One region of the Streptomyces sp. NPDC026500 genome, then DNA from elsewhere that is predicted to be linked to it. Evidence: riboswitches for the same ligand, from Rfam matches in the RefSeq annotation. Region 1 holds a riboswitch; each other region holds the start of a gene.

Region 1 (4,066 bases):
CGATCGTGCGGGCCGCCGACATGGAACCGGCCCCGGCGGGCGGCTGGACCTACTGGCAGGCCGGTGCCGCCGGCCGCGGTATGCAGGCGCTGCGGGTGCACGTTCCGTACGGCTCGCAGGGCGACATCGTGCGCGTCCATCCGGGCGAGGAGTGGCTGTACGTCCTCCAGGGGCGGCTCAGGCTGCGCCTCGGGGACACCATGCACGTTCTCGCGCCCGGGGACAGCGCCCACTTCGACTCGCTGACCCCGCACCGCATCGCCGCCGCCGAGCGCGACGGAGCCGAGCTCCTCTTCGTACACACCCTGCTGCAGAGTCCCGTCGCCGCGCTGTGCCTCGGCCCGGCGACGGGCCACCCCACCTCGGGAGAGACGTCATGACCGAACCCACAGAACCCCGCCGCCGGTCCATGGAGGAGAAGTTCCCGCGCGCCCTGTGGGTGCGGCTGATCATCTACGTCGCCGTCGGCCACCTCTTCGCGGCCTTCATCTACCTGCTCTTCACGCTGGGCGCGCAGAACCAGTAGAAACCGCGGGCCGGACGCCCGGCTCAGGCCAGCAGCCGCTCGCGCAGGCGCTCCCGCAGCTCCGGCGTCATCCCCAGCCCCTGCTCCAGGTAGGCGTCGACGCTACCCCAGGTCTCCTCGATCGTCTCGAAAGCGGCCGTCAGGTACTCGGCACGTGCGTCGAAGAGCGGGCTGAGCAGTTCCATCACCTCGGGGGAGTACGCGGAGGCCGAGGTGTTGTTGCGGTGCACCCGGTAGCGGCGGTGCGTGGCGTTCGACTCCAGGTAGTCGGCCACGATCGCGTCCCGCTCGACGCCGAGGGCGAGGAGGGTGACGGCGATGGACAGCCCGGCGCGGTCCTTGCCGGCCGCGCAGTGCATCAGCGCGGGCACGCTGTCCTCGGCCAGCGCGTGCAGCACCTGGGAGTGCTCGGCCGTGCGCTCCTTGATGATCGTGCGGTAGGAGCGGATCATCCGGTTCGCGGCCTTGCCGTCGCCGAGGATCGCGCGCAGCTGGTCGAGATCGCCGTCGCGGACCATCTTCCAGAACTCGCTGCCGTCCGCCGGGTCGCTCAGCGGAAGATTCACGTTCCGTACGCCCGGCAGTTCGACGTCCGGGCCCTCCAGCTTCTGGTCCGCGGCATTGCGGAAGTCGAAGATCGTGTGGAGTCCCAGGGAGGCGAGGAACGTGGCGTCCTCCTCCGTGGCGTGGGCGAGGTGGCCGCTGCGGAACAGGTGCCCGTCACGCACTCGCCGGCCGTCCGCGGTGGGTAGGCCACCCACGTCGCGGAAGTTGCGCACTCCGCCGAGATCGGGCTCGGTCGACGGGACCTGCTGCGTCACGGGGGGCTCCTCTCATTCGGCCGCCGGCGTCGCCGGGCTGGACTCGGCGTCGCTCGTCGGCAGTTGTGTCCGGCTCGCGCTCTCGACGATACGACATGGGTTCCTGAGGCAATGAGTTGTCCACAGGCGTCACCTCCCAGGCGGGACACGGCGGGACACCCTTGGTGACGTTGCTCCACGGGCACGCATGTTCGAATTTAACGAGAGGTCGGCCGACCCTCCGACCGCACGGTCCTGGCGGGGCGAATTATGCCGAGATGCGGCATTACTGCATGCCGTTTTGTGCGCTTACCGGCTCAGAGGTCCTGATGTGATGGTTGTCCGCCGAAGTCGCATCTGGCGGTTCTGTCCGAATTGGTGCCTTCATTCCAACTGGCCCTGGAATAAAGCACCCTGGGCCGAGTCGCGTGAGGAGCGTCATATTCGTGACGATGCGTTGCCGTCCTCATTTCTCAACCCGCACGCATTTCCGGGCGAGTTGAGCGGTCCGAAAGATCGTCATTCCACAGAGTGTGACGGCAATTCCCGCATGGATCAAGAAAGGTGAGCGCGCAGATAAGGCACATAGTTGTCGACGCGCTCTCATCTCGCTTACGTTCTGCCTCAATCCGGACGGACGCCCAATCCTGCCGCCGCCCGGAATCCGCACACTCACCCGTACACGGCAGGAGCGGGGGACCCACAGGTTCCGTGCCTGATCCGGTCTCCGGAACAGGCTAGGGGTAAAGCCGCGCAGCAGCGCGGCCGGGCATCTCCAGCCCGCACCCGACAGCTCACCCCGCAGGCGCCGGAGAGGAAATCGTCATGCCCGCGAAGGGTAAGCACCGCCGTCCCAAGTCCTTTCGTTTCACCCGCTCGATAGCCGTGGCCGGAACCGGTGGCGCGGCGCTCGCGCTGCCTCTGTTGGGTGCCACGGGCGCCCACGCCGCGACCCCGGCCACGGCCGTCACGCAGCACGTCGAGAAGGCCGCGACCACCGCTCCCGTCGTCAAGAAGTCCGCCACGACGAAGACGAAGACGTACGCGGTGAGGTCCGGCGACTATCTCTCGAAGATCGCCGACGAGCAGAACGTCACCGGCGGCTGGAAGAAGATCTACTCCGACAACCGCTCCGCCATCGGCAGCGACCCGTCGCTGATCCACCCCGGTCTGAAGCTGTCGCTCGGCAAGAAGGCCGCCTTCGCCGGCGCCCACTCGGCCACCCGGACGACGACCTCGGCGGCGAAGACCGGCCACGCGACCCCGGCCACCGGCACCGCTGCCTCCAACGGCGCTTCCACCAGCAGCAGTTCCGGCTACACCCTGCCTGTCGAGGGCGGCACCGTCGGCACCGGCTACAAGGTGGCGGGCAGCATGTGGTCCAGCGGCTACCACACGGGCGTGGACTTCGTGGTCCCGACCGGCACCACGATCAAGTCCATCGCCGCGGGCACCGTCGTCTCCGCGGGTTGGGGCGGCGCCTACGGCAACCAGGTCGTCATCCAGCACGCCGACGGCAAGTACTCCCAGTACGCCCACATGTCGTCCCTGTCCGTCTCGGCGGGACAGACCGTGACCGAGGGGCAGCAGCTCGGCCTCTCCGGCGCGACCGGCAACGTCACCGGACCGCACCTGCACTTCGAGATCCGCACCACGCCGGACTACGGCTCCGACGTCGACCCGGTCGCGTACCTGCGCTCGCACGGTGTCGCCGTCGGCTGACGCCTCCCCTGAGCTCCAGACGCTTGCCCTGCTCCTGACGGCAGGACTGCCTCCGAAGGCCGGACCCCATGATCCCCGGGGTCCGGCCTTCGGTGGTTCCCGCCACCGGGCACGTGACCGTGGTTGAGCGAGGCATGTGACTCCCGCCGAGCGATTCCCCGCCATTTCCACGGCATGGGGGTGATCGCTGCTTCAACACCCTTGATCCGAGCCCTATTCCAGAGTTGACCAATGCTTGGCGAGTGGCTTATCTCACCGTCCGTCAACCCTTCCCTACGGTCGCGTAGCTCACATCCGAAGGTGAATCATGGGTCGATGTGGCAGACGATTCGAAGAGTGACAACAGATCAGTGATCGGGTCGTACGTGGCGGTGGGGGACAGCTTCACCGAGGGCGTCGGCGACCCTGGGCCCGACGGGGCGTTCGTCGGTTGGGCCGACCGGTTCGCGGTACTTCTCGCCGACCGGCGACCCGAGGGCGATTTCAACTACACCAATCTCGCGGTGCGCGGCAAACTGCTCGACCAGATCGTCGAGTCCCAGCTCCAGAGGGCCAAGGAACTCGGCCCGGACCTGGTCTCGTTCTGCGCGGGCGGCAACGACATCATCCGCCCCGGCACCGACCCCGACGAGGTCGCGGAGCGCTTCGAGCGTGCGATCGTCGACCTCACCTCCGCCGTCGGCACCGTCATGGTGACGACCGGCTTCGACACCCGCGGCGTCCCCGTGCTCAAGCATCTGCGCGGCAAGATCGCCACCTACAACGGACATGTGCGGGCCGTCGCGGACCGCTACGGCTGTCCCGTCCTCGACCTCTGGTCCCTGAAGACGATCCAGGACCGCCGCGCCTGGGACGGAGACCGGCTGCACCTGTCGCCCGAGGGGCACACCCGGGTGGCGCTCCGTGCCGGACAGGTACTCGGTCTCGATGTGCCCGCCGACCCGGACCAGCCCTGGCCGCCCCTTCCGCCGCGCGGCACGCTCGAAATGCGCCGCGACAACATCCAGTGGGCCCGCGA
Region 2 (4,066 bases), on a different contig from region 1:
ACTCCCGCGAGGGCGACGACCCCGTCGTGCACGCCGAGGAGGCCGCCCTCGCCAAGATCGGCCCCGCCGATCCGCGACTGGCCGCCGCCACCGTCTACAGCAGCCTGGAACCGTGCGCCCACCGCGCCTCCCGGCCCGCGCCGTGCGCCCGGCTCATCCTCGACGCCGGGGTGCGCCGGGTCGTCACCGCCTGGCGCGAGCCCGACACCTTCGTCACGGACGCCGACGGGAACGGGCTCCTCGCCGCCGCGGGTGCCGACGTCGTCGTCCTCCCCGAGTACGCGGACCGGGCCAAGGCGCCCAACGGACATCTGCCCGACTAGGCCTCGCTCGGCCCCGGGTGTCGTGCGCAACGGCGTCGGCGAATGCCCGCCGACGCCGCCGAAGGGGTGCGTCTGAACGTGTGTGCTTCGGGTCCCGCGGATGGCGTACACTGGTCCTAACGACGCGGGGTGGAGCAGCTCGGTAGCTCGCTGGGCTCATAACCCAGAGGTCGCAGGTTCAAATCCTGTCCCCGCTACTCAAGGCCAAGGGCCGGAACTCGGATTCACGAGTTCCGGCCCTTGGTGTTTGTCCCGGGGCCGGTTCTCTCCCGGGATCGTCCTCCCACCCGGCCCTTTCTGCTGGGTCCTTCTCTCAGCCCCTTCTCCCGGGAGGTTCCCTCCGGCAGTCGGCGGCATCCCCCGGTCGGGCCACACCGGTCGCCCGCCGTCGGAGCTCCGGGTCTTCTGGACGGGTGGGGCAGCCAGGAGGTGAGCAGCGGACCGGAGAACTCCATGACCGGGCCGACGGGCCGTCGTCCGGCGGCCGCGGGCCCAGGAACGCCCCGTTGCCCGCTCCGGCGGCAGCGGGTTCCCGCAGGATCTCCTTCGCGCGCGCCTTCGTCCGGACCCTGCCCGCGCTGCTCGTCGTCGCCGGGATCTTCTACGACTACTTCACCCCGGGTGACTACACCGCGGCCCCCCTCTTCACGGCCGCACCCCTGGTCGCCGCGCCCCTCTACTCGCTGCGTGGCACCGTCCTCGCCGGCGTCGGCGCCGTCGGCGCGGTGTTCCTGGTCCACTCTCTGCTCGGCATCGTCCTTCAGGTCGACGCGGTCACCGAGACGGTCACCGTGGCGACGGCCGCCATTCTCGCCGTCCTCCTCAACATCGTCGTCCGGCGCGGTGACGAACGGCTCGCCTCCGTCCGGGAGATCGCCGAGTTCGCGCAGCGCGCCGTGCTGCCCGAGCCCGCGGAGCGGATCGACGGCCTCGATGTCGCGGCCCGCTACGAGGCGGCTCAGGAGGACGCGTTCATCGGCGGTGACCTGTACGCGGTGCAGGACTCCCCGTACGGCGTGCGGCTGGTCGTCGGGGACGTACGGGGGAAGGGGATGACCGCGGTGGCCGCCGTCGCCGTGGTGGTCGGCGCGTTCCGGGAGGCGGCCGAGCAGGAGCCGACACTGGAGGCGGTCGCACGGCGCCTGGAGCGGGCGCTGACGCGCCCGGGCACCCTGCACGAGAGCCCTGACGCGTTCGAGGAGTTCACCACCGCCGTCCTCGCGGAGATCCCGCGCGACGAGGACGTCGTCCGCATCGTCAACCGCGGCCATCCGCCGCCCCTGCTCCTGCATCCCGACGGCACGCTCGTCACGCTCGGCGCCGAGCCCTTCGCGCTGCCGCTCGGGATGAGCGAGCTGGGAACCTGGCCCGACCGGGCGGTACAGAGCCGCTTTGCGCGCGGGGCGATGCTGCTCCTGCACACGGACGGGCTGTCCGAGGCCCGCGATTCACGCGGGACGTTCTACGATCCGGCCGCGTGGCTGGCCGGACGGGTCTTTCCCGGCCCCGACGCGCTGTTGACCGCCCTCTCCGAGGCGGTCCGCCGGCATACGGGCGGCGCTTTGACGGACGACATGGCGCTGCTCGCCGTCCGGCGCTTTTGACGGGTGCTCGCTGAGGGGATCTCCGCAGAGCTCGGGAGGTCCTTCGCGTGCCACACGTACGGCCATTTCAGGCATGGTCACGAACGGTGATCGGACCGTTCCCCTCCGCATAACATCTGACATACCGTCAAGGGAATCCGTGTCGACGGGATAGGGTCAACTCGCCCGTTTTTCACCGCTCATGACCTCAAAGTCCAGGCCAAAAGCCGTTAATGATCAGCCCGAACAGCTTGGAATTCGGTGCCTGAGTCTATTAACGTTCGATAACGCAGCGCGGTCGTTACAGCCGTCACAAGAGGTGGCTCCGTGCGCACGTGCCGAATCCCGCAAGGGAACCGGGGAACCATCAACTTGGGGTGAATCGAGCGTATTCCGCCGTGGGAACACGGTGGCTATACGCGCGTAGGAGACCTTCCTGCTCCGAACCCGTCAGCTAACCCGGTAGGCGGCAAGGAAGCAAAGGAGTGCGCCCACGTGGCATCCGACCGGCCCGCTCAGCCGACCTCGTTCGCGCCGAATGACACACATACCTTCGGCTACGGCAAGGACGAGGGCCCCTGGGAGGAGTGGAACCCCACCGAGGATTCCGTTCTTCCCGTCCGCGGCCGGCACCGCACGGGCAAGCAGCGCGGCGGAGGACTCGCCCGCAGCTCCACGGTTCTCGGCGTAGGCGTCATAGCCGCCGTCGGCGCGGGTGGCATCGCCAGCGCCGCGCCGGGCAAGCCGCCCGTCTCGATCTCGCTGCCCGACCTGTCGTCGGTCACCCAGTCCGCCAAGGCCCTGATATCGGACGGTGGATCCAGCGCCCCCAAGGGCTCCACGACTCCGCTCACCAATGCCGGTCTGACCAGCGCCGACGCGGCGCAGGGTGCCACGGACGCGGGTGAGGCGCTGCGCTCCCGCATCATGCAGCAGGCCCAGTCGCAGCAGAACCAGGCCGACACCGCCACGCAGCAGGCAGCCCAGGCCGCCGCCGCGAAGAAGGCCGTCGCGCTCGCCGCCAAGCAACAGGACGACGCGGAGGCCAAGGCCGCCGCCGCGAAGCAGAAGGCGGAGGAGGAGGCCAAGGCGAAGGCCGAGACCGAGCGACTCGCCGAGCTCGCCAAGAGCTACTCGCTGCCGACCTCCTCGTACACCCTGACCTCGCGCTTCGGCGAGGCCGGCTCCATGTGGTCCTCCGGCTACCACACCGGCCTCGACTTCGCGGCGCCCACCGGCACGCTCATCAAGGCGATCCACAGCGGCACCATCACCGAGGCCGGCTGGGCGGGTTCGTACGGCTACCGCACGATCCTCACCCTCGACGACGGTACGGAGCTGTGGTTCTGCCACCAGTCGTCGATCAGCGTCAGCGTGGGCCAGAAGGTCGCCACGGGTGATGTCATCGGACGCGTGGGCGCGACGGGCAACGTCACCGGGCCGCACCTGCACCTCGAAGTGCACCCCGGCGGCGCCGCCACCGGCATCGACCCGATGGCGTGGCTCCAGAGCAAGGGCCTCAACCCCTGATCCGTACGGGCTCCTGAGCCGTACGAGCCGTACGGCGTCCGACGCGGGCGGGTGTGACCCCTGACGCGTGCCGTACGCATGTCCTCCCCGATCTCCGGCGGCCCTGACGTCATCCCCCCCGACGTCAGGACCGCCGGTCAGGCGGATACGGACGCCTGCGCGCACCGGCCCGTCCGGAGTGAGCGCGGAATACATGCATCCGGCACGGGTGTTGACGTCGTACATGACTTCTCTTCGCAAGCTCGGTTCGTCCGACCTCGAGGTCTTCCCGCTCTCCCTCGGCGGCAACGTCTTCGGCTGGACGGCCGACGAGACCCGGTCCTTCGCCGTGCTCGACGCCTACGCGGCCGCCGGCGGCAACTTCCTCGACACCGCCGACTCCTACTCGGCGTGGGTCGAGGGCAACGAGGGCGGCGAGTCCGAGACCATCATCGGCAAGTGGCTGAAGACCCGCGGCAACCGTGCGGAGATCGTGGTCGCCACCAAGGTCAGCCAGCACCCCGCGTACCCCGGGCTGTCCGGTGCCAACATCAAGGCCGCGGCCGACGCGTCGCTGCGCCGTCTGGGCACCGACCACATCGACCTCTACTACACGCACTTCGACAAGCCGGAGGTGCCGGTCGACGAGAT
Region 3 (4,066 bases), on a different contig from region 1:
TACCGCGGGCGCGGCCACACCGCCTCCGTGACGAGCAGCACGCAGTAACAGGTGAGGTCGAGCACGAGCAGTGTGCCGGTCGCGGCGCGCAGGACGCCCTGGTCGTCGTTGTTCCACAGGTAGATGTTCACGTGGTGCGCGGCGACGAGTCCCGCCCCGGCCAGCGCCGAGATCGCGAGCGCGCCGCCCGCCACCCAGTGGTCCCCGGCACCCCGCTTCACCTCCCACAGGTCGAAGTGCCCGAACGACACCCCGTAGAGCACGATCCCCAGCCAGAACAGCACCATCGCGGCGTGCGCCAGCCAGTCCGAGCCCACGGCGCCGGCGATCGTCGAGCCGAGGACCGAGAGCCCCTGCGTGGCCACGCAGACGAGGAACACCTCTCCCGCCATACGGCGCCGCCAGTGCCGTACGACGGCGACGAGCAGGATCGGCCAGAGCGCCGCCGACAGTGCGAGCAGGGCCTCGGCGAGGCCCTGCCACCCCAGTTCGGAGATCCGGGTGCCGAGCACGGTGGTCGCCGCGACCGCGTTGAGCCCGGCCGGCGTGCCGGCCTGCCGCATCCATTGCTCCCGGTCGCCCACCAGCCGGACGAGGAAGTCCGCGGCGAGCCCGAGCCAGGCGAGCGACGCGAGGACCAGCGCGATCCGGGAGAGGGTCTCGTAGCCGGTCAGGTGCAGCCCGATCGAGATGATGCCGGTGGCCATGACGGCGGTCCCGGCGGCGGGCGACCGCCCCGCCCACCAGGCGCGGAACGAAGCGGTGTCCGGCATGTCCGGTGTGTCTGGCATGCGCCCGATGCTAGGGATCTCCGCACCGGTTGCCGGCGGGGCACGCGCGTGGGGCGCACGAAAACACCGGGCACGCGTGCGGGGGGTACGAAATGCGGGGCACGCGCGCGTGGGGCTTCAGCCGCTCCACGCGCGCGTGCCTCGCGAAGGGCGCTCGCGCCCCGGTCTACGCCGGGCGCACCACGCTGTGGATCGCCGAGGTGCCGTCGTAGTAGATCGATTCCTCGCGGACGTACGCTCCCGGCTTCGGTGCGTGGATCATCATGCCGTTGCCGATGTAGAGGCCGACGTGGCTGATGTCGCTGTAGAAGAAGACCAGGTCACCGGGCTGGGCGTCAGCGAGGGAGACCGTCGTCCCCGCGTTCACCTGGTCGTAGGTGACGCGCGGAAGGCTGACGCCGGCGGCCCTCCAGGCGGCCTGGGTCAGGCCCGAGCAGTCGTACGAGTCCGGGCCGGTGGCGCCCCAGACGTACGGCTTGCCGATCTGCGCGCGGGCGAAGGAGAGCGCCTTGGCCGCCTTCGTCGCGTACGAGGAGTCCGTGGCCGTCGATCCCGTCGCGGATCCGGCAGTCGAACCGGTCGTCGATCCGGTCGTCGATCCGGTCGTCGTGCCCGACGACTGCTGCTGGGCGGCCTTCTCGGCGGCCGCCTGCTGCCGTGCCAGCTCGGCCGCCTTGGCCGTGGCCTGCTCCTGCTTCTTCTTCTCGATCGCCGCCAGCCGCGCCTTCTCCTCGGCGTCGAGCTTCGAGAGCAGGCTGCGGGCCTCGCTGAGCTTGCGCTGCACCGCGGCCTTGGACGTCCTGAGCGCGTTCTGCGAGGCGGTCAGCGACTGCAGGCTCCGACTGGCCTCCGCGCGCTTCTTGGTGGTGGCGGCCTGCTCCGTGATGTAGTCGTCCACGGCCGCCTTCTGGCGGGTCGTCAGACGGCTCATCAGCTGGGTCTGGTCGAAGTAGTCCTGCGGGTTGTCGGCGAGCAGCAGTGTCGCGGTGCTGGGCGCCGCGGCCCCGGTGCGGTACTGCGCCGCGGCGAAGGAACCCAGCTCCTCGCGCGCGGTGTTGAGCTTCTCGGTGCGCTGGGCGACGTCGTCGAGCAGGGTGTCGACGCGCTTCCGCTGCTTGGCGGTCTTCTCCCTGGTCGCGTTGTACTTGTCGGTGGCCGTCTCGGCCTGGTGGTAGAGGTCGTTGACCTTCTTCGAGACCTCTTCGATGCTGGGTTTGGGCTCGGCCGAGGGGGCGGCGTTCGCCGTCTGGGAGAGCAGGGCCACGGAGGTGAGGGCCGCCGTGGCGAGGGCCGGGGTCCGTATGCCTGCGATGCGCGTACCCGTAGGACGCCATTTGCGGTGCGACGCCAAGAGAGGCGACTCCTTCCGTCATCCGCCTACCGAGTTAGCTGTCGGGTTCGGGCGGGTGGTTCCGGAAGGTTGCCCTACGGTCCGCGCACAAGGCGGTCGGACCGATTCACCCCAAGGTCGGTGGGTCCCCGGCTCCGGCGGCCTCGTGGGCGTGCCGAACTCGGCGGAGGCCGCCCGGCCCGGCGAGGTTCGCCGGTTGCGGTCGAGTGGCCTTCCGGCACGCTAGCCAACTGGTGTGGCCCGTGTGAAGGTTGATGTGCGATATGCCCGATACATTTTCGTGACCATTCCCGTGTGCTCCGTCTCCTGTGATGCATTCGCGGTGATCCATCCGCAATGCGGCCCCTATTGGGCACCTGCGCCCTTCATGCCGCGGCTCCCTCGCGGGGTGGCGCGCCGCCCCGTCGCCGCTCTCGCGGCGGCGGGGCGCCCGTCTGCGGCGACGGCTTCCCGCTCTGAGCGGCTTCTGTGGGCATGGGGCGGAGACTCCCGCGGGGCACGGGGTGGCAGCTCGCTCGGGAGTGGCGCATCGCTGCCGGCGTGCCGACGTGCCGTCGCCTGTTCGGATTCCGGGCCGATGTCGATGTCGATGCCGATCGACGTCGATGGCGGCGCCGATGCCGATGCCGACTCCGCCCGTCCGATCCCTCGCCCGGGGTGACCGATCGGCGGTGTGTGGTCACGGATGGTGAGGTGTTGTGGCCGGACGCCCGTCCGCCCGGGATTCGCGTCACGAGTTCCGGTCGAGTTCTCGGGGTGGCGGCGGGCTGTCAGTGGGGCGGCCTAGACTCGGAGAGCGATGAGCAGCCTCTTTGACGACAGCTTCCTGGCGGACCTCAAGCCCTCCGGGGCCCACGAGGACGAACACCCGCCGCCGCCCGAGGACGATCACGTACCGGAGCCGGTTCCGGACGATCTGTTCGGCGGGAAGTTCGACATGCCGCCGAGCCGGGACGCGTACTACCGAGACGGCGCGCCCCGCCCCGCCGTGGACCCGGCGGCCCTGCTGGACGGACTGAACGAGAACCAGCGCGCGGCCGTGGTGCACTCCGCCTCGCCGCTGCTCATCGTGGCCGGCGCCGGCTCCGGCAAGACCCGGGTGCTCACCCACCGGATCGCGCATCTGCTCGGCGAGCGCAATGTCCACCCCGGCCAGATCCTCGCGATCACCTTCACGAACAAGGCCGCGGGCGAGATGAAGGAGCGCGTCGAGGCGCTCGTGGGCCCGCGCGCCAACGCGATGTGGGTGATGACCTTCCACAGCGCCTGTGTCCGCATCCTCCGCCGCGAGAGCAAGACGCTCGGATTCACCTCGTCGTTCTCGATCTACGACGCCGCCGACTCCAAGCGTCTGATGGCGCTCGTCTGCCGTGATCTCGACCTCGACCCCAAGCGTTTCCCGCCGAAGTCGTTCAGCGCCAAGATCTCGAACCTGAAGAACGAGCTGATCGACGAGGAGGACTTCGCGGCCCAGGCCACCGACGGCTTCGAGAAGACCCTCGCCCAGGCGTACGCGATGTACCAGTCGCGGCTGCGCGAGGCCAACGCGCTCGACTTCGACGACCTGATCATGACCACGGTCAATCTGCTGCGTGCCTTCCCGGACGTCGCCGAGCACTACCGCCGCCGCTTCCGGCACGTCCTGGTCGACGAGTACCAGGACACCAACCACGCGCAGTACGCGCTCGTCCGGGAGCTCGTGGGCAACTCCGAGCACCCCGTGGACGTACCGCCCAGCGAGTTCGACCTGCCCCCCGCCGAGCTGTGCGTCGTGGGTGACGCGGACCAGTCGATCTACGCCTTCCGCGGCGCGACCATCCGCAACATCCTCCAGTTCGAGGAGGACTACCCGAACGCGACGACGATCCTCCTGGAGCAGAACTACCGCTCCACCCAGACGATCCTGTCCGCCGCCAACGCGGTC
Region 4 (4,066 bases), on a different contig from region 1:
TGGCGCGACATGTGGGTGAAGCGGCTGGAGGCGCTCGACCCCTCTGTACACACCTGGCTGGCGCACCAGAGCCGGGACGCGTACTGGCGCCACGGCAGCGTCCGCGAGGACTACGGCACCATCAGTGCGGCGGTCCTCGCGGTCGGCGGCTGGCACGACCCGTACCGCGACACGGTGCTGCGCCTGGTGGAGAACCTGCCACCGGATCGCGTACGCGGTCTCATCGGACCCTGGTCGCACCAGTACCCGGACCGGGGCCTGCCGCCCGGACCGGCAATCGGCTTCCTCCAGGAGACGCTGCGCTGGTGGGACCACTGGCTCCGGGACGAAGAGACGGACGCGCTCTCCATCCCCGTGCTGCGCTCGTACGTGATGGACGCGCACCCTCCGGCGACCGTGTACGGAGAGCTCCCCGGCCGCTGGGTCGGCGACCCGGCCTGGCCTTCACCCTCGGTGACCCCGGTCGCGTACGCGCTCCAGGGCGCCCCGGTACCGGTGCGCTCCCCGCAGCACACGGGGGTCGACGCGGGCCGCTTCTTCCCCTTCGGCAACGAGGCCGACCTGCCGCCGGACCAGCGGGAGGAGGACGCCCGGTCGGCCTGCTTCGAGTTCGAGGTGGCGGAGGAGACCTGGGTGCTGGGCCGCCCACGGGTCAATCTGCGGCTGACGTCCGGGTCGCCCAGGGGCCAGGTGATCGCCCGGCTGTGCGACGTCGCCCCGGACGGAGCGTCCACGCTCGTCACCCGGGGCGCCCTGAACCTGTCAGCGCGCCAAGGCCGCGACCAGGCCGTTCCGTGGAAACCGGGTACTACGGAGAACGTGGTGTTCGACCTGAACGGCATCGGCTACGCGTTCCCGGCGGGCCACCGCATCCGCCTGGGCGTCTCCTCCGCGTACTGGCCGTGGATCTGGCCCCAGCCTGGCTCGGAGGCGGGCTTCACCCTGGACCCGATCGGCAGCACCCTGGAACTCCCCGTACGGGCAAGGGAGTCGGACCCCTCGATCACCTTCGGGGAACCGGAGGAGTCCGAACCCCTCGGCGTGACCGTCTCCGCGACCCTGGACGAGCCCCGCCCGGAACGCCTGGTCCTGCGTGACGTGGCCGCGGGCACCTGGCGCCTGGAGGTGGACCCGGGCCACGGCGGCACCCGCGTGTACCCCGACGGCCTCGAATGCACGGAGGACGCGCGGGAGACGTACACGATCGACGAGTCGGACCCGCTGTCCGCCCGCGCCCGCTCGACCTGGTCGATCCGGCTGCACCGCCCGGACCTGCCGTGGGACGCCCGCGTCGAGACGGTCTCCGCCATCACCTGCGACGCACGGGACTTCATCACGACCGACGAGGTCGTCTGCAAGGACGGCGACGAGGTCGTCTTCCACCGAACCTGGGAGAAGCGAATCCCGCGCACAGCCGGCTGAAAGGGCCCGACCGACAGGGCTTACGGGGGCGGGAGTTCACCCCCGTAAGCCCTGTCGGCCGGGCCCCCGCACACCGCGCGCCCCGGCGCCGGTCCGCGCGGCGTCCCGACACCGACATGCCGCCCGGACGCCGAACACCGGTGCCACGGACCGCACTTCGCCCTGTGCTCACCAAGACGCGATCCGCGACCACCCGGCTCGGCCCGCGCTCGCTGCAGCCCGCTCCGAATCGCCGGGCTCGGCCCCGCGTCCGCCCGGCTCGGCCGCCGTCCTACCCCCGCTCCGGCCCCGGACCTGCCGCGCTCCCCTACGTGTCCCGCGCCGCGAATCTCGCTGCGGGAGGGGCCGCTCGGCGTCCTGCGGAGGCTTGTCACCCCCCTGCCGCCGCAAGCGCAATGCCCGAATTGCCTTGCATGCCGCCTTGATGACCCTTGGTCTCGTGAATTGGGTCACCAGCGAGCCGGTACGCCACCTCGCGCCACCTCTCGACCAACCCCTTTGCCAAAGGCAAGTTGAGGATCCAATTCCGGCGCAATCGGACTTTTTCCCCGTGCCCTAACCAGGCGAAAGCGATCTTCGCAGCCAAATCTGGTCTTGTTCCGGACATGTGCTCTCGCATACGTTCTCGTCGATCCCGGGCGGATCGCCGAATCCTGCCGCCGCCCGGAAACCCACCCACCCACGCACGGCAGGAGCGGGGGAACCACAGGTAAGCCGCCGATCCGGACACACCGGACCGGCTAGGGGTGAAGCCGCGCCCAAAACGCGGCCGGGCATCTCCCGCCCGAACCCGACAGCTCACCTCGCAGGCGTCGGAGAGGACAGTCGTCATGCCCGTACGAGGCAAGCACCGCCGCACGAAGACCAACGTCATCACCCGGGGCATGATCGCCGCCGGAACTGGCGGCATCGCCCTTGCCCTCCCGCTCGTGAGCGCGACCGGCGCCCACGCCGCGACCCCGGCGCAGGCCCCCCAGCTCACGAAGGCCGCCCACACCGCGGTCATCCCCAACGTGCAGCTCATCACCTACAAGGTGGTCGCGGGCGACACCCTCTCCAAGGTGGCACAGAAGCACCCCGAGAGCGGTGGCTGGAAGAAGCTGTACACGGCGAACCGCGCGGTCATCGGCGACAACCCCGCCCTGATCCGTCCGGGTCTGAAGCTGACCGTGGGCACGAAGAAGCTGAAGTCGACGGTCGTGCGCACGACGGCGAAGGCGACCCCGGCTGTCGCCAAGTCCAAGGTGGCCACCGCCACCCAGGCCTCCGTCAAGACCTACGCCAACAACCTCGACGGCTGGATCAAGCAGTCCCTTGACGTCATGGCCAAGGCGGGCATACCGGGCAGCTACGACGGCATCTACCGCAACGTGATGCGCGAGTCCTCCGGCAACCCCAACGCCATCAACAACTGGGACTCCAACGCCGCCGCGGGCATCCCCTCCAAGGGCCTGCTCCAGGTCATCGACCCCACGTTCCAGGCCTTCCACGTCGCCGGAACGTCGATGAACATCTACGACCCGGTCGCGAACATCACCGCGGCCTGCAACTACGCGGCCAAGACCTACGGCTCCATCGACAACGTCAACGGCGCCTACTGATCGCACCCTCGGCTTCACCCTCACCCGCCGGCGGCACCTTCTCGGTGCCGCCGGCGGGTGCGTTGCCACTGCTAGAAGCCGAAGAGGCGCTCCAGGACCACCGCGATTCCGTCGTCCTCGTTCGACAGGGTGACCTCGTCGGCCACCGCCTTCAGTTCCGGGTGGGCGTTGGCCATCGCCACACCGCGGGCGGCCCAGTCGAACATCGGGATGTCGTTGGGCATGTCACCGAAGGCGAGCGTCGCGGCTGGGGTGAGACCGAGGTGCGCGGCCGCGAGAGCGAGTCCCGTCGCCTTGGTCACCCCGCATGGCTGGAGTTCGACGGTGCCGGGCCCGGACATGGTGACCGTCGCGAGTGAACCGACCACTCCCCGCGCCGCCGACGCCAACTCGTCGTCCGACAGCGACGGGTGACGGAGCAACACCTTGCTGATCGGCTCCGTCCAGAGGTCGTCCCGACGCGGCACCCGCACCGCCGGCAGGGTCGGATGCGGCATCACATACCCCGGCTCGATGAGCGTCAGACCGTCCACGCCGTCCTGGTCGACCGCCGCGTACAGCAGCCCGACCTCCGCCTCGATCTTGCCGAGTGCCGTCTCCGCCAGTTCCCTGTCCAGGGTCACCGACCACAGCATGCGGTCCGCCCCGGCGTCGTACAGCTGCGCCCCCTGCCCGCACACCGCCAGTCCCTCACCGCCGAGTTCATCGAGGAGCGGTCGCACGCGCGGTGCGGGGCGGCCCGTCACCACGAGATGCTGGGCACCCGCCTGGGTCACCTTCGCCAACGCGGCCCGGGACCGGTCGGAGAGAGTGTCGTCGCCGCGCAGCAGCGTTCCGTCCAGGTCAGTGGCGATGAGTGAATATGCAGTCGGAGCGGCCATGATCCGAAGAATACGGATCGAACGACTCATCGGCCCGGCGTGAACCGGACGACGTCCGGTATCCCGTCAGCAACGCCGTTCACCGTACGGTGGTAAGCGCGTTGCGACCGCTTCGGATCACGCAAGGTCCGCTTCCGCCCACACCGACTTTCCCCCACACGA

The links. A riboswitch is a leader RNA that binds a small molecule or an ion and turns the genes downstream of it on or off. The one in region 1 is predicted to bind cyclic di-AMP.
Region 2: it holds a riboswitch for cyclic di-AMP, as region 1 does, so the genes downstream of both, ACZ4N5_RS00080 (M23 family metallopeptidase) here and ACZ4N5_RS32860 (M23 family metallopeptidase) in region 1, are expected to answer to the same signal.
Region 3: it holds a riboswitch for cyclic di-AMP, as region 1 does, so the genes downstream of both, ACZ4N5_RS31890 (C40 family peptidase) here and ACZ4N5_RS32860 (M23 family metallopeptidase) in region 1, are expected to answer to the same signal.
Region 4: it holds a riboswitch for cyclic di-AMP, as region 1 does, so the genes downstream of both, ACZ4N5_RS27605 (transglycosylase SLT domain-containing protein) here and ACZ4N5_RS32860 (M23 family metallopeptidase) in region 1, are expected to answer to the same signal.

The regions. Positions count from the first base shown of each region.
Region 1 covers NZ_JBVHQB010000022.1:117,983-122,048, forward strand. The annotation lists gene ACZ4N5_RS32845 (helix-turn-helix domain-containing protein) at 1-380, shown strand, start outside; gene ACZ4N5_RS32850 (DUF6126 family protein) at 410-526, shown strand; gene ACZ4N5_RS32855 (tyrosine-protein phosphatase) at 550-1,347, opposite strand; cyclic di-AMP (ydaO/yuaA leader) riboswitch at 1,990-2,149, shown strand; gene ACZ4N5_RS32860 (M23 family metallopeptidase) at 2,152-3,048, shown strand; gene ACZ4N5_RS32865 (SGNH/GDSL hydrolase family protein) at 3,399-4,066, shown strand, end outside.
Region 2 covers NZ_JBVHQB010000001.1:23,860-27,925, reverse strand. The annotation lists gene ACZ4N5_RS00095 (dihydrofolate reductase family protein) at 1-323, shown strand, start outside; tRNA gene ACZ4N5_RS00090 (tRNA-Met) at 447-520, shown strand; gene ACZ4N5_RS00085 (PP2C family protein-serine/threonine phosphatase) at 830-1,927, shown strand; cyclic di-AMP (ydaO/yuaA leader) riboswitch at 2,233-2,389, shown strand; gene ACZ4N5_RS00080 (M23 family metallopeptidase) at 2,402-3,436, shown strand; gene ACZ4N5_RS00075 (aldo/keto reductase) at 3,660-4,066, shown strand, end outside.
Region 3 covers NZ_JBVHQB010000021.1:85,723-89,788, forward strand. The annotation lists gene ACZ4N5_RS31885 (tellurite resistance/C4-dicarboxylate transporter family protein) at 1-791, opposite strand, end outside; gene ACZ4N5_RS31890 (C40 family peptidase) at 958-2,142, opposite strand; cyclic di-AMP (ydaO/yuaA leader) riboswitch at 2,151-2,304, opposite strand; gene pcrA (DNA helicase PcrA) at 2,942-4,066, shown strand, end outside.
Region 4 covers NZ_JBVHQB010000016.1:175,100-179,165, reverse strand. The annotation lists gene ACZ4N5_RS27610 (CocE/NonD family hydrolase) at 1-1,422, shown strand, start outside; cyclic di-AMP (ydaO/yuaA leader) riboswitch at 2,089-2,249, shown strand; gene ACZ4N5_RS27605 (transglycosylase SLT domain-containing protein) at 2,253-3,023, shown strand; gene ACZ4N5_RS27600 (HAD family hydrolase) at 3,095-3,904, opposite strand.